DNA from 4 places in the Paenibacillus sp. PDC88 genome. Region 2 is predicted to be linked to each of the others. Evidence: riboswitches for the same ligand, from Rfam matches in the RefSeq annotation. Region 2 holds a riboswitch; each other region holds the start of a gene.
What was found. Region 2 has a riboswitch for cyclic di-AMP ahead of BLW49_RS27360 (C40 family peptidase). Riboswitches for the same ligand answer to the same signal wherever they lie in the genome.
Positions count from the first base shown of each region.

Region 1: it holds a riboswitch for cyclic di-AMP, as region 2 does, so the genes downstream of both, BLW49_RS23460 (C40 family peptidase) here and BLW49_RS27360 (C40 family peptidase) in region 2, are expected to answer to the same signal.
Region 3: it holds a riboswitch for cyclic di-AMP, as region 2 does, so the genes downstream of both, BLW49_RS23385 (C40 family peptidase) here and BLW49_RS27360 (C40 family peptidase) in region 2, are expected to answer to the same signal.
Region 4: it holds a riboswitch for cyclic di-AMP, as region 2 does, so the genes downstream of both, BLW49_RS18100 (hypothetical protein) here and BLW49_RS27360 (C40 family peptidase) in region 2, are expected to answer to the same signal.

Region 1 is NZ_FNNT01000010.1:37,781-45,306, forward strand. It holds gene BLW49_RS23435 (M56 family metallopeptidase) at 592-1,449, opposite strand; gene BLW49_RS23440 (BlaI/MecI/CopY family transcriptional regulator) at 1,452-1,877, opposite strand; gene BLW49_RS23445 (WD40/YVTN/BNR-like repeat-containing protein) at 1,946-2,863, opposite strand; gene BLW49_RS29545 (IS3 family transposase) at 3,882-4,763, opposite strand; gene BLW49_RS23455 (transposase) at 4,772-5,068, opposite strand; gene BLW49_RS23460 (C40 family peptidase) at 5,172-5,651, opposite strand; cyclic di-AMP (ydaO/yuaA leader) riboswitch at 5,656-5,798, opposite strand; gene BLW49_RS23465 (copper-translocating P-type ATPase) at 6,719-7,526, shown strand, end outside.
Region 2 is NZ_FNNT01000019.1:15,833-23,358, reverse strand. It holds gene BLW49_RS27380 (transglycosylase domain-containing protein) at 1-1,683, shown strand, start outside; gene BLW49_RS27375 (YwhD family protein) at 1,812-2,318, opposite strand; gene BLW49_RS27370 (M1 family metallopeptidase) at 2,422-4,404, shown strand; gene BLW49_RS27365 (hypothetical protein) at 4,417-5,238, shown strand; cyclic di-AMP (ydaO/yuaA leader) riboswitch at 5,545-5,686, shown strand; gene BLW49_RS27360 (C40 family peptidase) at 5,693-6,160, shown strand; gene BLW49_RS27355 (GNAT family N-acetyltransferase) at 6,286-6,783, shown strand; gene BLW49_RS27350 (c-type cytochrome) at 6,897-7,259, shown strand; gene BLW49_RS27345 (4a-hydroxytetrahydrobiopterin dehydratase) at 7,353-7,526, opposite strand, start outside.
Region 3 is NZ_FNNT01000010.1:22,503-30,028, reverse strand. It holds gene asnB (asparagine synthase (glutamine-hydrolyzing)) at 1-1,462, shown strand, start outside; gene BLW49_RS23395 (hypothetical protein) at 1,925-2,155, shown strand; gene BLW49_RS23390 (peptidoglycan D,D-transpeptidase FtsI family protein) at 2,395-4,398, shown strand; gene BLW49_RS23385 (C40 family peptidase) at 5,294-5,773, opposite strand; cyclic di-AMP (ydaO/yuaA leader) riboswitch at 5,779-5,913, opposite strand; gene BLW49_RS23380 (four-helix bundle copper-binding protein) at 6,199-6,528, opposite strand; gene BLW49_RS23375 (sensor histidine kinase) at 6,976-7,526, shown strand, end outside.
Region 4 is NZ_FNNT01000006.1:40,516-48,041, reverse strand. It holds gene urtC (urea ABC transporter permease subunit UrtC) at 1-504, shown strand, start outside; gene urtD (urea ABC transporter ATP-binding protein UrtD) at 464-1,267, shown strand; gene urtE (urea ABC transporter ATP-binding subunit UrtE) at 1,254-1,949, shown strand; gene BLW49_RS18120 (nitrogen regulation protein NR(II)) at 2,073-2,696, opposite strand; gene BLW49_RS18115 (urease accessory protein UreF) at 2,970-3,668, opposite strand; tRNA gene BLW49_RS18110 (tRNA-Leu) at 3,988-4,070, shown strand; gene BLW49_RS18105 (glutathione peroxidase) at 4,157-4,636, opposite strand; cyclic di-AMP (ydaO/yuaA leader) riboswitch at 5,013-5,236, shown strand; cyclic di-AMP (ydaO/yuaA leader) riboswitch at 5,377-5,534, shown strand; gene BLW49_RS18100 (hypothetical protein) at 5,675-6,088, shown strand; gene BLW49_RS18095 (HAD family hydrolase) at 6,301-6,954, shown strand; gene BLW49_RS18090 (serine hydrolase domain-containing protein) at 7,095-7,526, opposite strand, start outside.

The DNA of each region.
Region 1 (7,526 bases), on a different contig from region 2:
TAGATAGGCTACAGTGATAAAACCACCTCCTTGAATCCTGGTACCTCCATTCCATATCACGAAGATATCACTTAGGTATGATCATAAAAGTCCCACTGAATGAAGATAACATTTGCAAAATGCTGAAAACAATAGTTACGCCAAACAACATAAGTCGTGAGGTCTAGTATATTTATGCTTTCCCTCCCTTTTGACAAGAAATGAGCAACTCAAATGCTGATTATGATCGCCAGAGCAACAATTACACCATAAGAAAGAATATCAAAATTAGCAAAAGAATGAGTGTAACTTTCATCGTTTAGATTTCTAGTAGCCTATTATACTCATAATATTTAGTACATTACTGCCAATAAGTTATAATCATTTCCCAGTATTTGAAATAACAGTCCGGCAGTCCGGTCTCTCTACCCATCTTCCTTAACCAACAAATTCCAAGAATAAAACTGAGTCGCTCATTATTTGAGGAAAGGGACACTTGAGTCAATGGACCGATCACTTAATCCAATTAAGTATTTCCTTACGTATTCATCAACTCTATATAACAATCAAAAAAACTACATTCAGTAGTGTTTATATGCAAAAAAGGGCAGCTTATGAACATCCGCCCGATATCAAGCCAATCATGATGAGAAAAATAACTACAGTTAACAAAAGAGAATTGCGATAAGTAAAAGGAATATCGATGGGTTGATTTGGTTGCAGAACTTGTAATATTCGGTAGTTCAATGCTGTGTTAGCGAAGGGCACAGCCACTATGACATTTCGAACATTCACTAAATTGGATAGTTTCAACAACACACTTCCTAAATGATACTCCGTTTTCATATGAGTCAGAGCAAACCTATCAGCAAGAAGTTCGTTCCTTGTTGTAAATTCTTTGCTTAACGTTTTTAATAGGGGGATATATCCCATGCTTTCCGTTAACAAAACTACCAAGAACATTTGAAGCGGATCACGTCTCCTGCAGTGGTACCATTCGTGAAGTAATATGGCTCTGACTTCCTCTTGGTTGAACATGTTAATTAGCCCCGTTGAAATGATGATACGTGGATTCCAAATACCCATTGACAGAGCAATAAAGGCATCATCTTTAATAACAATAATTTCAGTATTCCAATCCCGATATACATAATTAAGGTATGACATATGTTGTAAATCCCTATTCCCCTTAAAATTACGCATCCATTTCCAAGTCAAGAATAATTGACTACTAATCCTACCAGCTAGGCGCACCACCGTATAAATAATGACAAGATTAAATAAAACTTTGATGATGTCATGACCCAAGGTGTCTTCTTGTATAACGGTTAAACAATATTGAATAATGTTCCAATTTACTGGAACACCTAATACTTGATGGGCCATATACCAACCCATCTGGATTAAGACAAATGATCCAGTGAGTAGCATGACAAAAAAAATTGAATTTGTCTTTGCAGTCGATTTCATGATTAACTCCTGTGATTCATTTGATTCAGTTTATGCTGTAGCTTAGAGATCAATTTAGGATCTGCCTCATCCAATGCATCTATCATATGACCAACAACCAACTCTCCAAATTCACGGATTAGTCCTTGTGTAACCTCTTTAGTTTGGTCTGATAAGAACTGCTCTTTGGTTTGTAAAGGTTCATAAAAGGTGGTTTTACCCCTGCCACTTCCATGAGAATTTTTTTGGAGAAGTCCCTTCTCTATTAATCGATTCATAACGGTCATCACAGTATTGAATGAGAGCGGTTCTTCATGGTTTAAAATCGTTTGAACATCTCGAATCGTTGTTCTTTCACTGGCCCATAAGATCTCCATGACCTTTGCCTCGAGCGGCCCGAAAAATTGGTTCAAACCATGTTCGTGAACATTAAATTTTTTGATTTTCATTTTCTCACCTCTATCACTAGAGATTGTAGTAATAATAATTATTGCTGTCAATTGCAGAGGTTGAATCGTTATTTCGTTTTAGTCCAGTTCTCTCCACCGTTACTGCTTTCATAAACAGAATATCTATCCGTAATAATCACCAGACGGCTGCCATCCTCTTTAGCTGATTTAATACCTAGTGGCATTTCCCCATTTAATTTAACGTCTATTGCTGACCATGTTTTAAAATCTATTGATTTTTGGAATCCACTCTCTGTCATGATGACAACTTCGTTGTTAGGTAAAGTTAAAACTTGATAAACAGGCCCATTGGTTAATTGATTTTCTCGAACGGTTCCACTTTGGATGTCATATCGGATAAGCCCCGCTTCGGTTGCAGCCAAAATTGATGATGGAGCACCTGAAATCATTGAGATGGAATACGCACCAGCTGGTAAACTCGTTATACTCCGCCATGTATTTCCGCCGTCCTTTGTTTCATAAAGGTTTTCACCTTCACCTGCTAACATTACAAATAAATGATTGGAGTCGTCCGGATCCATCGTTAAATAATGGGCATCAGGTTCATCAGGTTTTGCTAGGTTTGGTAGTCCGTTTTCTATAACCTGCCATGTCTTCCCGCCATCTACTGACCTTTTCACAAAACCATGACCGGATACAAAGATCCTTTTGGGATTACGTGGATCAATTTCCAAGCCCATAATATCATTTGAACGAAGTTCAAAAAGTGTCCTTTGAAACTTATCGTTATTAAGTTCATAAACACCTGTATGAGTGCCTACCCAGACCGTTTCATTACCAGGTGAGTAGCTAAATATGTGTGGATGCGTATTAGAGTCCGCATTCAGTGTATCAATCGTTGTATCATTTGGCTTTTTCACATTTCCCCATACAGCAAAACCAATCAAAACAATCATAACAACAGAAAATAAAGTGCCTATCCCTGAAGAATTTCCTTTCCCTTTTTCTTCTAAACTTTTATTCATAATAATCAGTCTCCTAACTTATTATTAAATAATATTCTATTATAATCAGTATAAGTGTAGATTTTATGATCACTTTCTCACAAAGTATTTAATAAAAAGTCTATGAAGAATTTCAAAATGAGAGGTTCTAACTTTAAGAATCTTCAAATTAGATTTAGAATCTGCTTCCACTTAACGAGTCGGGTCGGGTATAAAAACTGGTGCCACAATGCGAATAAATTGTTCATATTTTCTTGAGTTATCGATTTCAATTTCGGTTATCCTTTAACATACCAACAACATGATTTAGATTATTCCATTTACCAATGCCGCTTATTATAATTTGTTCGATCATAATATCTGCGATAGAACTATAAGTCATGCTTAATAGTATTAGAGATACTTACTAGTCTCATTCTTATTCAGTAAATGTCATAGAACTACCAACGAATCGCTGCACTAATGGCGTTTAAGCCTATTAAATAAGGTTTGTTCGTAGAAACTAAACGGATTATATCTACATTTTGTTTAATGATCTGTTGCAGGTGTTCAGTTTCAAGATAGTGGCCTTAGTGAGGGTGGCTCTATTAATACACAAACAGCTCATAGAACCTTACCTACAATGCTGATTCTTTTAATTTCAGAAACCTAAAGCTAATTGGGTATTATCTGTATGGTAATAGAATAGTTTTATTCCAAATGGTAACGTGCAACTCTATACCCACAACGGTTGTAACTAGGAGAATGACTGGGTGCCTTCCTTTAAACTAAAAAAGCATGTAGTGTTTAAAAGCAGAGGGGAGTTTAATGAATTCAATATTTTAACAACAATTACACTACAAATTGTAGTCTAATTGTTAGGACTAGTCAATTTTTGATTTTGATATTTCTGTTGTTGTCCAAATGCATAATTTTTATTGATGATACATCCTCTTTAACAAAGACTTTGTTAAAAAATATCTAAAGCTAGAATAGATAGTAAAAAACAAACCCGTAATGAACTGACCCCTGTCAAGTAGACAGTAATTTAAAAGCATCATTAAGCAACCTGAGTCCGATATTCATACGGGCTTAGGTTGTTTAGTTTCTGTTGAAAACGTTGGTGGTTGTAGAAATGGATGTACCGTTGGACGGCATGCTCTACTTCCTTACTAGTACGAAAAGTGTATAGATTAAAACACTCCGATTTAAAATGACTAAAAAAGTTCTCCATACATGCGTTATCCCAACAATTCCCTTTTCTCGACATACTGGCAATCATCCCGTATCTTTTAAGACGTTGGTTATATTGGCGAGAGGTATACTGGAACCCTTGGTCACTATGTAGGAGAATTCCTTCAACTTTTTGTTTTTTTCTTGCCTTTGTGAGGGTATCCATCACAAGCTTGAGATCATTTCTTCGACTGATCTGATAGGAGATAATTTCGTTGTTATACAAGTCTTTAATAGCTGATAAGTATAGTCTCTGCCCGTTGAATATTAAATAGGTAATGTCGGTGACCCATTTCTCATTTGGTTTTGAAGCTCTAAATTCTCTGTTTAGAAGATTACTCGAGATCACATAGGCTTCTCGTTTCCCATAATAAAGTTTTTTCTTGCGGACGACCGCTTGAATCCCCATCCCGTTCATCAATCGTTGGATTCGTTTGTGATTTACTCGTAGTCCGTATTTCTTTTTAATCCATACTCTGACCCGTCGATATCCGTAAATTCCTCGTACCTCTTTATAGCATTCCGCTATCTTCTTTTTAATCTGTCTATTCTCAAGTTGCTTAGGTGAGGTGAACTTTTGCCTTTTTATCCATCGGTAATATCCACTCCTCGAGACTTGAGCGAGTCGACAAAGAAGGAGGACGCTATATCCGTTTTTGGTCAACTCCTCAATCACAGCAAACTTTTTGTTACAAGGTACTAAATCCATTCCACCTTTCACATCTTTAAGAGCTTTTTTAGCAATTCATTTTCAGCTTCAAGCCGTTTTATTTTAGTCTCAGGATCTTCAGTTCTTGTTCGTGGTCTACCTTTACCAGGACCTTTTGCTAATCCACATTTTTCTTTAAGCCCTGTTATTCCTTCAATTTTAAAATGCTCCACCCAACGGCGTACCAAAGAGTGATCGATTCCTAGCTCTTTTGCAACCGTTTTGTAGCCCATGCCATCTTTCAAGTATAAATCCACCGCTTTTTTCTTGAACGCTATATCATACGTTTTTCTAATTTCCCCCATAATAAATCCCCCCATAATAGACAGAGTAATGTGCTTGCTTTTTTCTGTCTACTATGAGGGGATCATATCATAATTACCTGGGCTTGTTTAATTACAAATCGTATTAGTGCAATACACTGACCATTTTTGTATAACTTTGTTTAGAGATGGTACGTCTTGCTGTAACGTATCGATCCTTGTAATATTTCTCAGTTAGTCTACTAATTCTTACACCTTTACTGCTGGAAGAATGAGCAAATTGCCCACTCCCGATATATATCCCCGCATGTGATATACCAGCACCACTTGTATTAAAGAATACCAAGTCACCAGGTTTTAGATTATTCTTTGATACCGGGGTACCAGTTTTTGCTTGGGCATTTGAGGTACGAGGCAGATTCAAATTGAATTTATCAAAAATGTATAATATAAATCCCGAACAATCAAATCCACTTGAAACTGAAGTCCCCCCCCACTTGTACTGGGTACCTACAACTTGACTTACTTCTGAACGCAATTTGGATTGATCATCAGCAAATGCATTGGTCGCACCGGCAGATAAAATTAAAGCAGAACCAATTAACGATATCATGAATTTCTTCAAACACATATTCTCCCTTCGGATGCCTACGGAGTTAGTTAAGAGTTAGTTAAGAGTTCGGTAGAAGGTCCCTTTATCCTTTCCAGTCAAGAATAATTCACTCAGAATGAATCCCCCGTTTTCAAAAATGAAACTAGGCAAAAAAATTAATTTTTTGTAACCCTACATAATGTAGTACATTTTCGTATATGTTGTCAATCACATCCTTCAAATCCATCTTTTATTTCATTTCATGACAATTTTCATTCAAATCGCTGCAATATCTAGAAAAATGAAATGAAAAATTCCACATTCTTTTTATAGTTGTTGATTATATATAAATAACAATTTTGTAACTAATTTAATTTCAATTTCCATGAAAAAACTCTAAGAGACAGATTACAAAATGCAGAATCAGTTAACTCACTCTACTATAAAGGAAGGAAAGGTGCATTCAACAATACAAACCTCCATTCATTTTAGAAAGATTACATTGTTGATTATTCAGTTTGTTTTTACCTCAACAAGCCTCACCACATCTGCACATACTTCATAATAAATATCGGCACGGTCTCTCGTGCATAAACGCTATTCGTTTACCTTGCATGCCTGCCATCGATCCACCATACAAGGTCAGTATTCTTCAAATACATTTTGGTATTGTTCATGAACAAAATCCAAGATTTATGTTTTAGTGTCAATCATCACCTTTCAAACTGTTTTAAAATATCCGGAAACCAAATCTTCTCATTGCTTTACTAGGACTTGAAACCTTTTGTAGGATTGAATATTATATAACCCAAATTTATGTAGAATTTGTGAAGAAAGCTTAATAAAAATATAAGATATTGGTCTTGTTATTGAACACAAATTACATAATTTTAGTTAAAATTAGTTTGCATTTTATCGCATCTTTCCATCTCCTATAAAATTCCTTTATTGTATCCTCGTGAAAAGAATGCAAATAAAAATCTAAACTAAATACATTGTACATGTTTAATTTAGTCTTAATGGGTAAAAATACTACGTGATGTAGTCCTACTTTCTTATCTATTACTTCACACTAAAGATCCTATGACGAGGTGAATTCAATGTATAATGACCCCAAAAAAAGCGTGAAACATCAATCACTGAACAATCATACGCAAGGGCACGAAAGTGAGAAGCATGGTGCCGAGCACCATCATAGTGGGGATAAGCATGCCGGTCATCATGTAGATGATTTTAAGAGACGCTTTTGTATTTCACTAATTATCACCATTCCTATCATAGCTTTATCGCCCATGATTCAGATGTCAATTGGTGTAAATTGGCGTTTCCCATATGACACTGTCCTGCTGTTTCTACTGTCTTCCTTTGTCTTCTTTTATGGAGGTAGGCCTTTTCTAGTTGGTGCATATCGGGAACTAAAACAAAAGAACCCAGGAATGATGACGTTAATTTCGCTAGCTATCGTTGTAGCTTACGTATACAGTTCATTAATCGTCATCGGGTTGACTAATGTAGATTTCTTTTGGGAACTAGCAACTCTTATTGTTATAATGTTGCTCGGTCATTGGCTAGAAATGAAATCTATTTTAGGTGCATCTAATGCGCTTGAGGAATTAGTGAAACTAATACCCTCTGAAGCACATCTTATTACTGTTGATGGAATCATCAAGGAAGTACGCGTGTCGGAGTTACGCCCAGATCAGAAAATTTTGATAAAACCCGGGGAACGAATTCCAGTAGATGGTATCGTTGTCAAAGGACAATCATCGCTTGATGAATCCATGCTTACAGGAGAATCTGTCCCTGTTATCAAAAATCCTGGAGATAGACTTATTGGAGGAGCTATTAACGGTGAAGGAGCATTAACTGTAACCGTAACTAATAGCGGCGAAAAGGGTTACCTATCCC
Region 2 (7,526 bases):
GCAAGTACATTGACACAGCAGCTTGCCAGAAATCTGTATTTAACCCATGAGAAGACATGGTCACGAAAAATAAAAGAGGCGGTCTATACAGCCCAGCTTGAAATGAATTTTACAAAAGACGAAATTCTACAAATGTATCTGAACGAAATCTACTATGGTCACGGAGCCTATGGAATTGAAGCCGCATCTCAGCTCTATTTCGGCAAGTCGGCGGCAGATCTTACGCTTGCGGAGAGCTCACTTCTCGCCGGTGTCCCCAAGGGTCCTACTTACTACTCGCCGTACAATAATATGAAGAAAGCAAAGGATCGGCAGAAGATTGTTCTCAGCGCTATGGTCGATACAGGTGATATTACACAGAGTGAGGCTGACACCGCATACAATGAAATGCTGGATATCAAGCCGCAAAGTGAACGGAAAACAAATGAAGAGGCTCCGTATTTCCGTGATTATATCCGTAATGTGGTCGTTAATGAGCTGGGCATTGACTCTTCACGTCTGGATCACGGAGGACTTAATATTTACTCGACCATTGATATGCGGATGCAACAAGCTGCTGAAGAGACAGTGGCCCGCATAATGGATCCAAAGAGTCAGCTTCAAGTCGGCCTGGTCTCCATTGACCCTCGCGATGGATATGTAAAAGCAATGGTGGGCGGCACCAATTATCTGACGAGTCAGTATAATCATGCACTGGCCAGTAATCGCCAGCCGGCCTCCTCCTTCAAGCCGATCATGTATCTAACGGCCATTGAATCCAAACAGCTCACCAGTGTTTCTCTATTCGAGAGCAAACCGACGGTATTCCATTACGATAATGACCGAAAGACCTATGAGCCCAGCAATTTTGGCGAGAAATATCTTGGCTGGATTGATATGCGCAAGGCGATTGCCGTTTCGGATAATATTTATGCAGTCACTACACTGATGCAAATCGGATATGAGCCGGTTATTGCCATGGCCCACAAATTAGGGATAACCAGCTCGCTCAGCGGAGTGCCTTCGCTTGCCCTCGGCACCTCCCCTGTGAGCGTGTTTGAAATGGCCTCAGCATACAGTGTGCTTGCCAATGAAGGACAGCGAAATGCCCCGATTGCCGTGCTTAAGATTACGGATGCGGCTGATCGCATCGTGTATAAAGTTCCGGAGCAGGCACCCGAACAGGTCGTTGACCCGGCCTCAGCTTATGTAATAACCAATCTGCTGGAGAGCGTATTTGATACGGGAGGTACAGCTCACCGGGTTGCGGGCAAGCTTGCAAGGCCTGTCGCGGGCAAGACAGGCACCACGAGCTCCGATGCCTGGATGGTGGGATATACACCGGAACTCGCGACCGCTGTGTGGGTTGGCTACGATGAAGGAAAAGAGATTACAACAACGGAGAGCCGCAGGGCTGCTCCGATCTTCGCCGAATACACAGAGAAGGCGCTTGAGAATGTGCCTCCAAAAGTATTTCCTGTGCCTGAAGGCGTGACCAGTGTTTATGTCGATCCGACAACTGGCAAGCTTGCCGGCAATTATTGTGAGAATCGCAGGCTCGAAGTATTCCTTCGCGGCACAGAGCCGGCCGAATATTGTACCGAGCATTATGCTGAGCCGGAACAAGACTCGACGGAGCAGGATATTGAGAGAGAACGAGATGATACTTGGTGGGATCACTTTAAGAATTGGTGGACCAAATAAGCCTGAAACCTGGGTTTTACGTACGTGCTTGGTGACTCCGTGCCCGGGCAACGGCACGATTAAACAGCAAAGAACCGCAGAGCTGATGAACTTCAGCCCTGCGGTTCTTTTAGATTTGAACAATATTATCAGCTCTCCAGCGCTTGCTTCAATTCTTCTGGAGAAGCATTCCACCAGTCCTCATTATGAGCTATAAGCAGCTTCTTCAATGCTGCTTTCTCTTCTGCTCCCAGCCCATCCAGCATGATCCGGCGCTTCATTGCATAATCCATCTTGTTCACATGATCGGCGAGAATCTTCCAGCCCCGTCTCGCTTCCGTATCAATCCACATTTCGCATGCGGTGGCGCCTGCATACAGCTGCCCTTCCGGAGTACGGTCCACTGCCACCCATACGAGCCACACCTGGCGGCCGTTCGGCACATCTGCCTTATCCGCAGAGAATTTAATCCCCCGCTCCACTTTGCTCTTCGCATGCATGGCGCCAATATCAATCTTCGCCTCTCCAGCATCAATAATGACAGGAGATAAGTTGTTCAGATCAATGGATCCTGCACCAAATCCTTTATGCTTGCTCTTACTGCTTACAATATTCAAGGCAATTTGTTTCTTGCCGCTTTGACCGTTTTGTTCCATTGATTATGGCCTCCAAAAGTTGATACCAATATTTTAACTAATATTTGTCCCGTTGCAAACATATACATGCCTTAGATGCTTGTCAACGGGAGGTATATAATGTATGACCCCAGTTCGCGCGAAAGTTATTCTATCTTCTATTATTGCTGTCTGTGTCCTTGGCGGCACACTGCTGCTCAGTCTAAGCGGCTCCCCGGATGCTCTACCTGCTCTCGCACCAAATACGGCCAAGCCTGGGGCTAATCCAGCACCTGCACCGGTACAGGAAAGCGTTCAAACTCCTCGAGCTGAAGTGCTGAGCGACCGCATTGTCGAATATCACATTGACGTGCAGCTGACCGAAGAGAACACTTTAAAAGGCACCTCCATCATGACCTGGACTCATCCGGGAACCAAAACCGTAAATGAATTATATTTTCATCTATATCCCAATGCTTTCTCCTCTGATCAGACAACCTTTATGAAGGAGTCCGGCGGAAAGCTTCGAGGTGATGTTATGCCGAAGGACGGCTATGGCTCCATGAAGCTTACCGAGATCAAAACGATAGAAGGATTGTCCCTATTACACCGCATTCAGTATGTTCAGCCGGACGATGGCAATATGAACGACCGCAGTCTTGTGAAGGTTCGTCTGCCCAAGCCTGTCAAAGGAGGCGAAAGCATTACATTGAACATAGCCTTTGAAGTCGAGCTGCCTAAAATTTTTGCCCGGATGGGTACAGCAGATGAATTTGTCATGGCAGGTCAGTGGTTTCCTAAAATAAGTGTCTACGAGCCTGCTGGCAGACGTAATCGGACAACCGAAGGATGGAACCTCCACCAATATCACGGGAACTCAGAATTCTATTCCGACTTCGGAATTTACAGTGTACGGATAAAGGTCCCCGAAGATTATATCGTGGCTGCAACCGGATTCCCGACCAAGCCTTATACGAAGCAGGATGGCCAGAGGGTTTACCAGTTCTATGCTGATGATGTTCATGATTTTGCCTGGGCGGCTTCACCGAACTTTATCGTAGCTGAGGAGCCATTCTCCTCACCAAATGTTCCGGGAGTACGCATTAAGCTGTATCTTGATCCGGCTCATGCGGATCTGAAGGATCGCTATTTTTACGCAGCCAAATCTGCACTTTCTAATTACAGCGACTGGTACGGAAGGTACCCTTACTCTACCCTGTCCATCGTTGTTCCTCCTATAGAAGCGAATGGCGCGGGAGGAATGGAATATCCGACACTGATTACTGCCTTTGGCGCGGATGACACCTCTCCTGGTTATGAGCTCGAGAGAACCGTCATTCACGAGATTGGCCATCAATATTTCTATGGCATGATCGCGAGCAATGAATTTGAAGAAGCTTGGCTGGATGAAGCATTCACCTCCTATGCAGAAGATCGCCTAATGGAACAGGAATATGGTCTAACTCCCAATCTGCCGCTGCAATCTGCATCGATGAGCTCGCCTGCTCCACTTACACAGGAAGCCTGGAAGTATGACTCTCATAATCACTATGCAGAGAATGTATACACAAGAGGCAAACTCGTCCTCCTGGGTATAGAACAGCAGGTTGGTACCAAGAAGATGGATCAGATTATGGCTACCTATGCAGCCAAGTATCGGTTCAAGCATCCGACGACTGCTCAATTCCAAAAGGTTGTAGAGCAGGTTACCCGCAGATCGTGGGACACCTATTTTGACCAATATATTTATGGCAGCCAAATGGCTGATTTCTCCGTAGATTCCATCGCCATCAAGGAACAGGGGACATCCGAGGAGCCAAGCTATATTTCCTCGATCAGAGTGGCGAAGAATGCAGGCGATTACTCAGAGATTCCTATCGTATTTACTTTTGCAGACGGGCATATGATTCGCAAGGTATGGGACGGTAAAGGTGGAGAAATCATCTACAACCTGACTTACAAATCTCCGCTGGATTGGGCAATGGTTGATCCTGAGTACTCCATCACACTTGAGAACAAGCATATGAACAACTACTTAAAAGCTGAAGGAGATGAAGTATTGGAGACCCGGTTTAATATCAGTATTACCAAAGTGTTGGAGCTCTTGCTCGGAAGTCTGTCATGGTGAGGTGTATAGTGGATGAAATCTTATCTCTCCGAAGGTTTTAAGTTAGTGAAGCGTCATTTTCTAATCGTCATCTTCTTGTTTCTGTACCAGCTGCTATGGGGTGTTCTTCTGTACAAAGTCGTGTCCTCTGCGGTCATCCCCTTGCTTATGCGCTATCCAGATCCCCCTCCTCATGAGCTCAGCCAGATCTTGTTCTGGTTAGAGGGGCAGATCAGCTTGAGCACCAGCTCCACAGTCCATGAATATGTATGGCTGCTTGTCCTCATGTTCATTTTAAGGATGCTCATTACTCCACTGATTCGGGCGGGTCTGTTCCACAGCCTTCATGAAGAGTCAAGCACCAAAGGCTTCTCCTTTTTTCGAGGGACACTTAAGCACTGGAAAAAGACATCGTTACTCTATCTCATTGAGATCATATTGCTGCTGCTGCCTGCCTACTGGATCCTTCCAAAGGTGCTCCCCATTCTCATGAATGCAGTCTACAATCAGAATCTTCTTCTGCAGGCGGCTCCTTACGTCATCTTATGGATCGTTTATGCCTACATCATCAAGCAGCTGCTCCTATATGTCCAGTTTGGACTGACAGGCAATCGAAGCGGCCTTGGTGCTGTATGGATCTGCCTCCGTCATGCACTTCCTGTCACTGGAGTTGCCCTGACACTTAGCACACTTGCCATTCTGCTGTTCAGTGCTTTCACGGCCGTATCTCTCATATGGACAGGACTTTTAGCCCTGATTCTTCAGCAGTCTTATCATCTCGTTCGATCACTCATCAATGTATGGAAGATTAGTTCTCAATTCAGTATTTGGCGATCCAATAGCGAAGATGCCTGAATTTATTGTCTCAATTAATATCCTACCTCTCTTGTCCAAACCGCACTCCAGCGCGAATACAACGCTTTCATAGCAGAAATTAAGTCCGACTGCTTAACGTCAAAAAAGTTCACAAGTCTCGCTCTTTTCCTAGAGTGAGGCTTGTTTTTTGTAATATTTTATCTAAAAAACGATTGCCAAATTTACACAATCTCTGTTACAATAGGCCCAGAACTTCTAGTAACAACTTTGTAATAATTGTTGTAACTTTTACTAACTAACTAAGTACATAGTCTTACAAGAGTGAGCGACTTTCACAGGTGCACATCATTAGAACAGCCAAATTCCTGGCATCTGGGAAGCGGGGGAACCACTTTTATGGGTGAATTGATCTCGCAACGTAAGTGATCATAGGGGAACCTTCTACCGAATCCTTAAGCTAACCTCGCAGGCATTGGAAGGGGATTATTTTTTCTTGAAAAAGTCACTAACTGCTGCAGCACTGAGTCTTGCTATTGCATTCTCCATCGGAACAGGAAGTGCATTCGCCGATTCCAAAATGGACAAGGTCATTGATAACGCTAAGGGAACCGAATATAAATATGGCGGTACGACTTTAAACGGATTTGATTGCTCTGGTTTTACCATGTATGTATTTGATAAACTCGGCATCGATCTGCCTCATCAATCTGGTTCTCAATACAAAATGGGCAAGTCTGTATCCCGTTCTGAGATGAGACCTGGCGACCTTGTATTTTTTAACACAAGCGGAAATGGTGTATCCCATGTCGGCATCTTCGTAGGTGACGGTAAATTTGCACATGCTTCCTCCTCCAAAGGAGTTATTATCAGCAAGCTGGACGAGAGCTACTATGAGAAACGTTACATTGGTGCAAAACGTATCATGAGTACGGAAGAATACGAAACTGCTGCATTAGATTAAGCAACATTGTGCTGGAACGACCCTATAGCTCGAAGATTAGATTACTAAATAGTAATCCATCTTCGGGCTTTTTATATTATATTAGGGATGACTATTGGATGAGGGATGGCAAAGGAGACGATGACATGACGCAGAAAGGAACGACCTTTCATGCCCTTCCTATGAGTGAAGAGCATGCAGCTGAGATCTGCACTTGGCAGTACGAACCTCCTTATAACATATACGGCTGGCTGCCCTGGGAGCAGATGAAGGCACTTGAGATTGAATTCGGCGACCCTAAGCTCCGAGATACACAGTATTTATCCATTGTAAATGATACTGGTGAGCTATATGGCTTCGCACAATTATTTCCTCTAGCCGGTGTGACCCGGCTTGGTCTAGGCTTGAGACCTGACCTGTGTGGGCAGGGGTTAGGGGCTCCCTTTGTAAGCACCATTGTACAGGAGGCTGCTTCCCGGCAGCCGCAGAATGAGATTGATCTTGAAGTTCTCACCTGGAATAAAAGAGCGATCCGCACTTATGAAAAAGCGGGATTTACCATTCATGATACCTATGAGCGTCTTACACCGGAGGGTCCTAAGTTGTTCTTCTGTATGGTGTATACCGGAGTAAAACTCAAATAGACATGATTGTCTCTCCTAACTTTTGTTTAAATATTTACCATAAAATACTATGAAGCAGGTTCATGATCCTTTATAATAAATGAAGGATTGTACATAGTAGGAGGACACAACGAATGAAGAAATGGATCATGAGTGGGTTATTTTTCTTCGCTTGCGCTTTTGCCCTCGTGTTAATGTTTACGGTTCCAGGAAGAGAACATGTGGCTGAAGAGGAACAGCCTCCGGCAATGCCCGAGGTAACGCTAGACGCTGCGGCTGCTGAGGAGAAGGCGAAGGCAAGCTGTATTACTTGTCACGGTAACCAACTGGAAGGCGGTATGGGACCGTCACTGCAAACCATTGGTGCAGAGCATGATGCCAATAAGCTGTACCAGATTATTAGTGAAGGCACAAGCGGCGGGATGCCGGCGTTTGAAGGTCAGCTCACAGAAGAAGAGATTGCGAACCTTGCTTTGTGGCTGGCCGAGAAGAAGTAGAATCATATAACTTAAATAAAACACGCCTGCAAGAGTTTGTATCTGTCATCAGAACGCACTCCTACAGGCGTGTTTTGTTAATTCCATTGCAGCTTAATTTTGCATCATTCTATCGTAAGCTTCATTATATTGTTGTGCTTCTTTAATATCGATCGCTGTTATTCCTCCATCATCCCATGAAGTGAGCCGCAGTGTGACCACTTTATGATCGATGGTGATAAAAGGGTGATGATTGAATGCTTCGGATATTAATCCGACTTCATCAAC
Region 3 (7,526 bases), on a different contig from region 2:
TTTCGGAATAAAGCCCTTGTATTACTCGGAATTAGAAGATCGGTTTATGTTTGGATCGGAAATAAAGTCTTTTTTAGCCGATGAACATTTTAATGTCGAGGTGGATGAAAATTCACTTTACCACTATCTAACGTATCAGTATGTTCCTGAACCATCGACTATGTTTAAATCCATAAAAAAGTTAGAAGCCGGCCACTCAATGATTATTCAAAACGAGAAAATAAAGGTTGAGCCATACTATGAAGTCAAATTTAATCCTCAAGAGAATAATCGATCATTCAGTGATTTAGCGGAAGAGGCTCGGAGCGTATTGACAGATTCGGTAAAAATACACAGGAATTCTGATGTTACAAGAGGTGCTTTTTTATCAGGAGGGATTGACTCCAGTAGTATTGTTGGCATTCTTCAGAGTTTAGAACCGACTAAAACTTTCTCCGTTGGATTTGACATGCCAGGGTACAGTGAGCTGGATCAAGCTAGAAGAACAGCTGCCTTTCTCGGAACGGATCACTACGAGATCTGCGTTACATCTAAAGATTATAAGGAGGCAATATCAACGCTGGTTTGGCATATGGATGAGCCCGTTGCTGATCCATCTGCAGTGGGACTCTATTTCGCATCTAAATTAGCTAGTCAACAGGTGAAAGTTGCGTTTTCTGGGGAAGGTGCGGATGAGTTTTTTGGAGGATATAATATTTATAAAGAACCCTATTCACTGAGATGGTTCAGTCTTTTAAATCCAGAATTAAGAAAGATGGCTGGTTTTATAGCAGGATTAATGCCAACAGACATGAAGGGTAAGAGCTTTTTGGAACGAGGTAGTAAAGAACTGAAAGAACGGTATGTAGGAAATGCGAAAATCTTCAATGAGAAGGATAAAGTCTCAATTCTTTCTACACAATTCATGGAAAGAGCCGCGTTCACAGCTACTGATTTTATAACGGCACCATTATATGAAAAAGTTTCTCACCACGACGATGTAACGAAGATGCAATATATTGATATTCATACCTGGCTCAGAGGCAATATACTCACTAAAGCAGATAAGATGTCCATGGCAAATTCCTTAGAGCTTCGGGTGCCTTTTGTAGACGTAGAAGTGTTTAAATTCGCTTCAACAATTCCAACAAAGTACAGAGTCACTCCTCAGGCTACTAAAGTATTGCTAAGAGAAGCGATGAAAGAAATCGTGCCAGGAGATGTACAGAACAGAAGAAAACTCGGTTTCCCTGTCCCAACAAGAGTATGGTTGAGAAATGAGTGGTATCAATGGGTAAAATCTTTGATTGAAACCGCTCCTATTGAAAGATGGATTAACAAGTCATACACACTCGAGTTACTTGAAAAACATAAAGAGGGGAAGGTAGATGCGAGTCGAAAGCTTTGGACCATAATTATCTTTATTATTTGGCATCAAACCTTCATCCTAGAACGAAATCGGCTGAATCTCAAGGCTGTATAAAGGAAGAAATTGGAGAAAAGAGTTATTTTATTTGTAATATCAATAGTTTTTATTTCTTTGTTTTATAATTGTTAGAAACAGAGATATTAGTTAGGTTTTACAAGAATAAAACGATTGAGGCCTATTCTGTTATTTGAATTGTTTACAAAAGATAACCGCATTTGTACGGTCTTTTTATGAGGATATGTTAACGTTCTTGAGTCATCTTTTATAAGAGAGAAGAAGTGACAGAATTAGTTTGCAAAACTTTAAATCTATAAACGAAGAATATGTATTGATTTTTGTCAAGATTTAATCAAGTCTTAGAATCTGCAGAATTGTATAGGATTCAAAAATATATATGGGAATAAGAATAATCACCACATAGGGGAAGTATATAGAGCTGAAGCAAGTTTAAAGATCATAGGTACACCATTAATTAATCAAATGCCTAAACTACGGAGGGACTACGAAGTAATCAGTGTGACCATGCTGCTAAATTATGCAGGTGTACAGGCAGATATGATGGATTCCGCTAAATATATCAAGAGGGACACGACTCCATATAAGACGGCAAGGGATGAATGCGATTTTGCAATCCCTATGACGATTAAATCGGTGACATGCATTCATTCATTTGATAACCCAGATTCCAGTACGATTATTACAGGATATGATGAGTCTTATGTTTATTTAAATGATTACGACCATTAGCTAATATGAAATAAAGAAAAAATACAATAAATTTTTTGAAAGAAGTATGGGAACAAATGGGGTAACACGTCATTAATTATATAGATTAAATTAGAATTAAAAAGGGAAACTCCTAATCATATTAGGAGTTTCCCTTTTTAATAAAGGTATAAATGTAAAAAAAATGCATACTCCATACTTCCTCCAAATTTATCAGTTACTTTTATAGCAATTCTTTAATATGTAGTGAGGTAATCGTTATGTCAAAGTTTAAGTTACGAAGTAAAAATGAAAGTTCAGAGAAGCAACGTATCCATTTTCGGCTGAATCTGTTTTTTTTTGGTACCTTTATTGTTTTTTCTATCATTATTATTCGCTTAGCTGTATTACAATTTGTGGAAGGGCCAGTACTAGCACAGAAAGAAAGCGAAAGTGTAACCAAGAGTACTCCTCTACTTCCTGTTCGAGGAACCATATATGATTCCACCGGTAAATATAAACTGGCTTATTCAGAACCTGCTCAATCTTTATATATTACATTATATAAAAACTATAGTCAGTCTGAAGGTGGTCCAGCTAATCCCAATCGAGTGGAAGTTTTAGGCATAGCCGAACGTCTAAGTGATGTATTTTCAAAATATAAAGATCCGGAAGCTGAAGACATGTCAGTAGAGGAGATTGTGGAAGCGATGGACCTTGAATTCAGGCAAGCTCTTGGATATACCCCGAGACTTATAAAAAGCAATTTATCAGATAAAGAAATTGCATACTTTATGCAAAACAAAATGGATTTTCCAGGTATAAGTATAATTGAAGAAACCGTCCGCAAATACGATGATGAAACGGTAGCTGTTCAGGCTATAGGCTATCTGAAGACCTTCAAGACATCAAAGACCATCAGTAAATATGAAGAAATCAATGAACAAAATGATACTCAAATGGATCCCGGTTTGATTTATTCCGAACTTGAACCAGTGGGCGTAGATGGCCTTGAACTCCAGTATCAGGACGTGCTTCGCGGAAAAAGTGGATATAGTAAAATTCCAATAAACTCTCTGAATTTGCCTGAAGAGGGGACAGTCATTGAGCCACCTCAAAAAGGATTAGATATTGTATCATCCATTAACAGAGAAGTGCAAATCCAGACAGAACAGGCTATTCTCGATCAGCTTGAATGGCTGCAGCGAAATCCAGTGTCGGGAAAGCTGCATCCAAATGCAAAGACAGGATTCGCTGTAGCAATGGAAGTCGATACGGGGAATGTGGTGACTATGGCTAGTATGCCTGATTACAATCCAAATGCAGCTTGGGACTATGAAAGCATAAAGTATATTTATCGAAACGGAACGGTTGAATCCTTTCCTCCCAATGATACAGGACAGCATCCAGAATCAACAGTATTGTTAGGGTCGACTATTAAGCCGTTAAGCGTACTTATTGGATTAAACGAAGGGTTATTCAGTCCTAATACTCCTTACTTAGACCGAGGTTATGCGGAATTTGGAAGTGATAATACACGAGTGCGGAATTCAGGGAGTACGGTTATGGGGCTTCTCTATCCAGACACAGCTATTCAAAACTCTTCGAATGCATTTATGGTCGATTTAATTGGTGAAAAACTGTGGATTAAATATGGTAATGAAGGAATTGATGTTTGGGATCAATATATGAAAGAATTCGGACTTGGTGTAGATACGGGGGTGGATTTACCTCGGGAATTTAGAGGGAGAATTGAGTATAACCAAGAGAATCAAACGTCACTTACAGGCTTAGCTTTCGCTTCTTTCGGTCAACAGGGCAAATACACGACTATGCAGCTCGCACAATATGCAGTTATGTTAGCTAACAAAGGTAAACGAATGGAACCGCATTTAGTTAAAGAAATAAGGGACTCAAGCGGAAATGTAGTCGAAAGAATCGATCCTAAAATTCTTAATGAAGTGGAGTTTAATGAAGCTTATTGGGAAACCATTCACAGGGGAATGGCTACAAATGTAGATGTTGCTTTTTCAGGATTTCCATATGACTTTGCCCGGAAAACAGGTACCTCCCAACAGACGATATATAAAGATGGTGAAGCCATAAATGTTGAAAATGGCGTGTTCATCGCATTTGCACCGCGTGAAAATCCTAAACTTGCCGTTGCAGTAGTTGTTCCAGAAGGGGGATACGGCTCTATGAGCGCTGCGCCCATTGCTCGAAAAATATTTGATGCATACGATGCAGAAATCGGGTTAACCGAAGCACCTCGTTCAACTGAATAAATCAAATAATATAATAGAAAGCTCTGTACTTGATAGGGCTTTCTACATTGCAACAGAAAATAGAGTGGAGTATAAAAATGAAAAATGTCCATAGTGATCAATGTAGCGTCTACACATCACAGTTATACGCTTTGAAAAGATAAAGGTATTTATCATAGCGTGTCCAGCAAGGTACGCCAGCTAAATACTCATTAAATCGTTTCATTCTATACTGCTCTAATCTGCACAACGACGGCCGAACACCCTTTTCAGTGTTAGAAACATCGGAGCTTCAGTTGCAAATATTTTTGTTACTGTATTTGTGTTCCCGATATTTACGCTTACCCCACTATATGTAACTAGCTAATTTTGTGCCAGCTAATATCCGATTTTTTTATTTCAGATAATGTAGCTAATGGAGTAAAGTGTCGACACCAGGCTTACTGAAAAAGCAATCTCAACCTACGGTTTCGATAAATTCGAGAACTTGGTAACTGAACCATCGTATGCTTTAAACCGAGTTAACACTTATCAATGCACTTTCTCTCTTTATACTAAGAGTCTATTTATAAAGTAATATTGAATCCAAGGCAAAGTATATACTAAGATCTCCCGACGCCACTTACCCCCGGAAGTTAATATCCGGGGGTAAGTGGCATCTATAAAGAAAAAATGTAGAGTTTTTTATGTGCACAGAGACTTAAGTTATTACTGTAATTTGTTCAAATCAGTTTCTGTTTTTCAGGTGCTTCATTTCGTTAAGTAACGGGAAACGTAAGAACGTATGGGTCATAGCGATCGGCTGCTTATTTCATGAAGATGCCGGGCAGATTGTGTATCAAAATTTGATTCGAAATAATTCAGTCAAAACCCCTTCATAAGGGCGGGGTTGTAAATATAGCTTGTCCTTCCCTCTTTAATGAGAGTCATCAACCATATTAGAAAAACTCTTATCATCAATTGTTCTTCTGGCTGTAACGTACCGTTGCTTGTAGTATGTTTCCGAGAGTTTACTTACTCTTACTCCTTTACTGCTCGAAGAATGAGCAAATTGTCCATCCCCTATGTAAATTCCCGCATGAGATATTCCCTTTCCACTTGTATTGAAGAAAACTAAATCCCCAGTTCTTAAATTGCTTTTTGCTACCGCAGTGCCTGTTTTAGCTTGAGCAGCTGAGGTTCTAGGAAGGTTTTGATTAAATTTATCAAATATGTATAATATGAAGCCGGAGCAATCAAAGCCACTTGCTGCGGTCGTTCCTCCCCATTTATAAGGTGTTCCTACCACTTGGCTGACTTCTGATTGTAATTTTGATTTGTCATCAGCAAATGCACTTGTGGTACCAGAAGAAATAATAATAACAGACCCTAATAAAGACATGATAATTTTTTTCAAGTATAATATTCTCCCTTCGATGCCTACGGAGTTAGCTTAAGGATTCGGTAGAAGGTTACCTATATTCAACACTATTTTGAACAATTCACCCAAAGTGGTTCCCCCGTTTTAAATAAATTTAAATTCGGCAAAATAATTAAAATATTGTAACACTAATAACTGTAGTGTATAAATCGAGACTTGTCAATTATAACCTGTAAAATTTGTTGCTTCTTATGATTTCATGAGGATTTATTTAATTTAGAAAGGTTTTTCATAAATAATCGACAACTTAACAAGAAGTGGGTCATATTTTATGACAGGTAATATCATAACAAATTTGTAATTAATATGTCTTTTTTTATTTCAAAAACTGTTTCAGATTTAATCAAAAATAACCGCTCCAGTTACTGGGAGCGGTTATAAAAGTAGTATACTTTTTTATGTTATGCAGCCATGTTACGACATGCATCTGCACATTTAAAACAAGCTTCCGCACATTTTTGGCAATGGTCATGACTATGTTTTTTGCACTCATCACCACATGCTTGGCATATCTCAGCACACAATGAGCAAATTTCTTTGATAAATGGTGAATTGCTGCTCATTGCTGTTGCAGCAAAAGAGCAGATGTCGGCACATAGCCGATCTAGACGAATACATTCTGCCATCATTTTAATGTCTTCTTCTTTTAAACAAGCATCGTAGCAGTGATTACAAGTCACCATACATCGTAAGCATTCCTCTATACATTGTTTATACTGTTCATGTGACATTTCCATTCTCCTTTCAGTGATTAATTTTTTACATACGTAATTACTATTTACAATTAATCCTCGATACATACTCAAGGACTTGAATGTAAATTAACCAAAAATGTGCAGAATATGTGGAGATAACGAGTGAAAATAAAAAATCTATTTTCTAAAAGCTAATTTAATCAATGATTAGTTCGAAGTATAAATATCACTTTGAAAAGCTAACTATAGCCAGAACTAAGAACTTTAAATCGGTAAGTCATGGCTTATGCACAAAATATTCAAAGTTCAGGCGTATAATAATAATAAACAATCTTATGCTTATGGTGGATAAACGTTTGGGTTTTAAGGAGATCATGGGTTTCGAAATTACAATAGAATTTTGAAAAACATTACTACTTGAAATATTTGATAAATAATTTAAGTCATATATCTGGAAAAATTAATAGAACGGTGGTCATCAAAATGAATCGAATAGCTTTTAAATTAGGAATTATTATCGTATCTCTGCTGTTAGTGGTTCTGCTTTCCTTGGGATATGTCGTTGATAAAATCTTTTCGAATATGTATTATCAAAAATCAGAACAAGATGTGGCCGAAATGGCATCTCATTTTGTTGAAATGGTACATTCTAGTAAGAGCATACCTACAGATTTGATATCCACTATGGCAGAATTTTCGAAGGTGGAGATCTTTGTTTTAGATAGGCAAGGGGAATTATTAGGAAAATCAAGTAAGGCCTCTAATAATCATGTAAATTTCATTACCGCAACTGAAATCAATAGATTGCTTAACGGAGAATCATTAATGATAAACTATAGTGCTGAGAATGGAGAATCCTACCTAATCTCTGGTAAACCATTGTTGGATATTGGGGGTGGAGTTCTTGTGATTTCTTCTCTTGATATCGTTAATGCCTCTATACTGGAGGTGAGGCAGCTCTTATGTTTAACTGGATTGATCGGTTTTATCATAGCGGTGGGTGTTTCATTTTTTTTATCAAGAAAGATGTCTGG
Region 4 (7,526 bases), on a different contig from region 2:
GTTCTGGTTCTTGCATATATTTTGTGCAGACGTATCGTTCGCAGTCGGTTTGGTCAAGTGCTGGAAGCGGCCCGAGACGGAGAGAATCGTGTTCGCTTTCTCGGCTATGATCCTGCTTGGTACAAAACACTGGCTTTTACCTTATCAGGAGCGCTTGCTGGTCTTGCGGGAATGCTGTATGTGCTCCAAGTAGGGATTATATCTCCATCTATGATGGGTATCGTTCCTTCTATTGAGATGGTGCTGTGGGTAGCGCTTGGAGGCAGAGGAACATTAATTGGTGCTGTGATTGGTGCCGTCATTCTGAATGCAGCGAAGACAGGAATTAGTGAGGCGTATCCAGAGGGCTGGCTGTTCGTTATGGGTGGTTTATTTGTAGCTATTGTCTTGTTTATGCCTCGTGGACTTGTCGGGGTATATCATAATCTGTCCAGATGGTGGAGACGAAAGGGAGGTGCTCGAGATGCCAAGTCCGTTGTTGAAGCCGAACGAGCTACATCCTAAAGGAAAAACGGTTCTGTCTGTTCAGGACATAACGGTGTCTTTTTCAGGCTTCGTCGCTGTGAACGGGATGAATCTTAACCTCAGATCTAATGAGCTTCACTTTCTGATCGGGCCTAACGGGGCAGGGAAGACTACGATGCTTGATGTCATTTGCGGTAAAACGAAGCCTGTGTCCGGTAAAGTGCTGCTTCCTGATGGAATCGACTTGACTCGTAAAAAAGAGCATCAGATCGCAAGGCTTGGAATCGGACGGAAATTTCAGGCGCCGTCGGTGTTCGGTGGTCTAACGGTCAAGGAAAATCTGGAGCTTGCTGATGATCAGAACAAAGGGGCTTTTCATTCGCTGCGAGGTCTTCGTGGAGGCGAGATAAGTCAGGCGATGGAAGAAGTTCTTACACAGATCGGTCTAACTGATCGAATCCTGGTAAGGGCAGGGGCGCTGTCTCATGGAGAGAAGCAGTGGCTTGAGATCGGGATGCTGCTGCTGCAGGAGCCTCATGTACTTCTGCTTGATGAGCCGGTAGCTGGGATGACAGATGATGAAACACTGAAGACGGGAGAGCTGCTTCAGATTATTGCCAAGAAACGCTCTGTTGTCGTTGTTGAGCATGATATGGAGTTTGTCAGACAATATGCAGAGAAGGTTACGGTGATGCATGAGGGCAAGCTGCTGACGGAAGGGACCATGCTTGAGGTTCAGCAGAATCCAGTTGTCGCCGAGGTCTATTTGGGCAAAAGGAGGAAGCCGGATGCTGTCACTTAAAAATATTGAATCTGGATATGGTGAGAGTATGGTGCTCCGTCGTGTCCATCTGGATATCGAACCAGGACAGGTCGTGTGCCTAATGGGCAGAAATGGAGTCGGTAAATCAACTCTACTTCGTACGCTTATGGGTGTTCTCAAGACGAGCCAAGGTGAAATACGCTGGGAGGGTACGGATATCTCGGAGTGGAATTCTGCGAAGAGAGCCCGTGCAGGCATCGGATATGTTCCGCAGGGCCGCGATATTTTTCCGCAACTGTCCGTAAAAGAGAACCTGATGCTGGGTCTTGAAACAGCCTCTAAGAGAAACAAGGTATTTCCTGAGGATGTGCTTGCTATGTTCCCGGTGCTGCCTACGATGTACAAGCGGCAAGGTGGAGATCTAAGTGGAGGGCAGCAGCAGCAGCTCGCCTTTGCAAGAGCGCTGGCCGCGAGGCCTAAGCTTCTGTTACTGGATGAGCCGACAGAAGGAATTCAGCCGTCGATTGTAGACGATATTCGCGATGTTATCATTCAGATTAAGAATCAGAAGGATACGGCCATCTTGCTGGTAGAGCAAAGCGAGGAATTTGTGCGCAGTGTTGCGGATTATATTTATGTTATGGATAAGGGCAGTATTGCGATGCATGGCAAGCCAGGGGATCTGGATCTGGCAGCATTTGAGCATTATCTCACGGTCTAGGTGGTTTAAACTAAGAAATACGGTATTACAAAAAACACTCGCCCTGATTCGGAAGGAGTCCGTTCTAGGTGAGTGTTTTTTTTTGATGATTCATGAGCTATGTGAACGCTGGTGTTAACTAGCTCAAGGGTAATCTAGAATCCTTGCATATTGCGGGTACAGCTTGCGAATGCATTCAGGGCATATATCATGGGTGAATTCGGCATGTGTATGCTTCTCGACAAAGCTCTCCACAGTATTCCATTCATCTTCTTCATCTCTGATGCGCTTGCATACAGCGCAGATCGGCAGCATTCCTCGAAGAGTTCGTATTTGGGAAGAGGCATCCTTGAGATGATGTTCAAGGTGTTTCAGGTGTGTGATATCAATGTGAGTAACGATAAGTCCTTTGAAGTCAGATTGGAGGGAGGTTTCATATAGAGACGCCTCCAGACGAAGCCAAATGTAACTGTTGTCCCGCAGTATCCTGACTTCGCACACATAGCCTGCCATGTTGTTGTTTAGTACTTCTTTGAGTTGATTGATAATGTTATTCATGCTGTGTGGACACGCCCCTGGAAATGACGCCATTAGATTGAAATAATTAGAACCCAGCCAATTGGTACTGGTAATACATTCATAACGGGACATCTTCTCGGGCAGAGGATGGTTGTACGAGCATATCGTTCCGTAAGCGTCAATAATGACAATGGTTGACTTGAAATCTTCGGACGAGGTCTTTATAAAAAAGGGTTCGGCTTCGGACAATAGTAGTCTCTCCCTACACTTATATTGACATTTTTAATGGATCAGAGGTGTTGTGTTGAGATTGAGTTTCTTCCAAAAAAAAGGTTGATCATATTATATACGTTCTTGCGTCATCTAACAATCATTAATCACTTACATACGTCGTTCTTTTGCGACAGCGTAAGGTGGAATTATGACGAAAAAAAGCACGCTGGCAGAGGAGGGGGCCAGGCGTGCTTTAGATAGGGAGGGGCTTGGGAGGCCCTGAAGAGGTGAGCTGGAGGGGCCTTAGGCTTAAGCTCTTGTATGTTCAATACCGGATTCGTGGAAGGGAAAGCCCGGTATGAGGGATTGCATTGACAGAATTGAGCTCTGGAAGGGCTGGAGGTTTGCGCTTCTGGCTCTGTTCCATTCTTCTTCGAGGTCACTGTCCAGTACGCTGGACAAGGCGTTGAGATCGCAGGTTTCGATTTTTAATAGTCGTCTTGCGTGAATCAGGCATACATCCTTGGCAGCATGAAGATAACCGGAAGCTGCATCGTCGGCGGTAACCTCAAGCTGAGTATTGATCCAGGCATGAACGACGGGGAGTGAGCCGACAGCATCATATCGATGGATAAGAGCTTCGAAATGCTCAAAGTCCATCCATGGATGCAGCGCTTTAGACAGTTTGATGAGGCGTTTTCCCATGGCTCTGGAGGATTCCCGTTTGTAAGCAGGGGTTCGCTTGACGTGAAGCATCTTATCAATGAGGGCGATTCTCCACTCATCCTTCTGCTCTACTGCTGTGTAGATGGCCTTGATTGCCATGCCTTCCAACTGCACAAGACTTGGATGCAGCTCACATCGCATGAATGTCTCCAGGTCGGTAGTCGTTTGGATCGTACCTTCCTCGATGTATGACTTAAGTCCGAAGGAATGAGAGAATCCTCCGACTTGAAGTGAGGAATCAAGCAGTTTTACATAATCAAGAAGCTTATTTCCTCTGTTCACCAGATTCGCCCCCTTATTGTGTTAAACGCGATAACCATCTTGGGTGAATTTGAATGTTATGTATATGTCAATTTATCTTTGAATATCGTTATGTTTGATATGTATTTTCACATAAACATCCTTATAATGTCAATAATAAAACGGAATAATATCCTATAAACAGTTAAATACCTATTTTTAATGTAATATATATTAACACTGACTTAACTTTACAGCCTTCTCTAAAAATTAAAAAATATATTTTAAAATAATCACTTTACTTATGATTGATAAGTGTGTATAATATATTTTGTTGGCAAGAAAATGCTATACAAGATGCGCGGTCGTGGTGGAATGGCAGACACGCTATCTTGAGGGGGTAGTGGGTGTATACCCGTGGAGGTTCGAGTCCTCTCGACCGCATCATACGAAAGAGCTTGAAGCAATTTGCTTCAAGCTCTTTTTTTTGCTCCCATTGTGGGTTTCGACGGGGATTACATGCAGAATACTCATTTTAACAGCTTGGCGATATCCGATTCAATCTTGTCCGGTGTCGTTTGTGGACTGTATCTTTTTACAATATTTCCGTTCTGATCGATAAGGAATTTGGTGAAATTCCACTTAATTGCTTTGGAGCCAAGTATACCTGGTGCATTGTCCTTCAAGTGCTTGAATAGCGGATGTGCCTCATCTCCGTTGACTTTAATCTTCTCAAACATCGGGAAGCTCACACCATAGTTCATTTGACAGAACTCCGCGATTTCATCATTTGAGCCTGGTTCTTGTTCGGCAAATTGGTTGCTGGGGAAACCGAGAATTTCAAAGGACTGGTCATTGAATTTGTCATATAGCTCCTGCAGTCCTTTGTATTGAGGGGTTAATCCGCACTTGCTTGCTGTATTTACGATCAAGAGTACTTTTCCTTTGTACTCCTCCATACTTAACTTCTGGCCTTTAAGTGTATTCACTTGGTATTGATAAATCGACATGCCTTCATCCATCCTTTCTATAAATTTGGAATATAAATGATGCTTGTATTGCCGTTCCTCATCAATCTCTTTATATATATTGATAACAATTTAATTTTAAACAATATATGGAGAAAGTCAAACAAAGCTTAAGAATTGAGGAGGACGATTGTCGAAGGTAAACTTAGGCATTAGAATTAAACGAAATAACGAGATAAACTGAGAACAGATAAGCTGCATGCATATTGATGAATGTTTTACTCTTATTCTATCCAAAAACAACGCTAAATCGTCAAGATGAGCCGCTGAAGGAGCTTTACATCGATTTTCAACGGGTGTATGATTCATATCGTAAATCTTGAGCAAACGAACAACCGTTTATTTAAATAGTTTCTCATTGCTATGATCGCTTAATTTCTGCCTAATATGGCGGAGAGCGGGGGAACCAGAGTAAGGCAGCGTGCTTGATTCGGTGTGAGAGCCGAATGATACACGATGCATGGGGTGAATTCTGAACCGAAGATTCATGTGGAATGTCATATGGAATCATCAGGAACAGATAGGACGACTCTCACCGTCCGAATCCGACAGCTAACCTCGTAAGCTGTACAGAGCTGAACTAGAGATGTGGAAGAGATGCAAGGTTCTTTCCTTCACTTAGCTTAACGTGAATATTCTCTAGGTATCGTCTGTGCCAACGTTTGAGAGAGGAATGATAAATCTTGTGAGCGATCAGCCACAGAGGTTTAATCCTCTGTGGTTTTATTTATGCGCTGAATTTTTGTTGATCCAAAAAGCGGGGGACCCAGATGTGGATGCATCGATCCATGGGGTGAATTTCATGGCTATTGCCGTGAATAGGGCAATCTCTCTTGTCCGAATCCGACAGCTAACCTCGTAAGCGTAACAAAGGGAGAGGCAGCAAGCCGAGTAGCGCCTATATCACAGGTCATGTTTTGCCATGTTCTGATATATAGGTGGGAGAGCACCGGGCATGCCTTTGATCGTCGGTGTTCTTTTTTTGTTGTCTTTTTCTATTACAGGGAGGAAATGATTGTAATGAGTGATGAAGTTATTTTAGTTACGGCGCCAAATGAAGCGGCCAGAAATTTTATTCGATTATTAATGTACAAGAAGCTTTCTTTTGCTGTTCTGACGAACAGTGCACAGGAAGAGAAGCAGGTCAAACGGCTTGGAGTAGAGCACATTATACGTATGGATACGGCGTTTACAAGTAAATGGCTGCTGCCTAATGCGGCGGTAGGACGTATTTTTATTTTTGAGAACAGCTTGAATCTGACCTGCCGGTTTTTGCAAATATGCAGACCCTGGACACGTAAGCCGATTACCATTATTACACAGCTGAATCATCCTCGCGGAGTATACCGCGGTATGGGCGCAGACCACGTTATTTTTACAATCAAGGGCGAAGTAGGATTTCTGTTAAATGGAGAACGGGCTGCCGTTAATTAATTGATCTGCACGCACACAGCGATAGAAGCAGGAGGCTGCGGCTTATGGCTAGTGTAGGTGCTTACTATACAGTTTGCGTAATTAGATACAGGATTGATATACTGGAGTTAAAGGAAACATAGCATGTGAGACTCGTGATATAAGCATGGGTCTCTTTTTCTATATTTACAGATAGAAAGGTAGAGAATGGCATTATGGGGAAGTTTGATCATGTGAAATGGCTCTTTTTTGATATAGGAGATACACTCGTAAATGAATGGGTTCCCGTTGATCACATTATCGGCCAATTTGTGAGAGAAGCAAATGGACTCGGGTATAACATTACAATGGAGGACGTACGCAGCAAATTTATTCAGAGCTATTCCAATTACATAGCTTCTCCCATGCAGTATGCGATTTCGGAGCTTGTGCCTTCCGAGGAGGACAGAGAGTATATCAAGCCTAGGCTTAAGTTTCAAAAGGAGCTTGAGGAGCCTTACGCTGAAGCTCGGTCTGTTCTTGAGCAGCTGGGTGAACGCTATAGGATCGGTATCGTGGCTAACCAAAGTCCGGGTACGGAAGCGCGGCTGGAGAAATATGGACTTCGTTCTTATGTGGATGTTATCGCGTGTTCGGCCGAACAAGGCTTGTCTAAACCAGATGTGCGCTTATATCAATATGCATTGAAAACAGCCGGAGCTGAGCCCTCGGAATCCATCATGATCGGCGATCGTATTGATAATGATATTATCCCAGCCAAATCACTTGGAATGATTACGATTCGAATTATGCAGGGTTACGGCCGCTATCAGCCTTCCACTGATGATAAGGATACGCCGGACTATACTGTGAATGATCTGAACGCACTGACGGCCCTGCTTCTATAAACCTAATAATAAACTGAGGCTTATACAGCAGATAGTAGCTGCTGTGCAGGAACTGCGCTCCAATGGTTAGCCGCAAGCTAACAGCTGGGGTGCAGTTTTCCTGCGTTCAGGGAGTTGGTTCAAGAATGAGTCAGGCGGCTTTATTCTAAAATAGGCAGGACATCTTCCCACACTGCGTCAAGGATAGACTGTATACGATCTTCCTCACTGTTAACAGCAATCACGGCTCTCCGGTCCGGTATGATAACGAGCAGCTGGCCGTGTGCACCATCCCCTCGATATGCTCCGTGAGAACACATCCAAAACTGACAGCCATAGCCGAGCGACCAGTCTCCCTCACCGACAGAATCAATATGCTTGCGAGTCACAAATTGAATCCATTCTGCAGGCACCAGCTGCTTGCCCTCATAAGCCCCCTCATCCAGCAGCATTTGGCCGAATCTGCTTAATTCTTCGGTGCTGATCACGAGACCTGCGCATCCCAATGTGACTCCGAGAGGCGAGGTTTCCCATTCCACGTGATGTATACCCAGAGGATCAAACAAACGGGAGTTCAAATAACGGTGGACCGT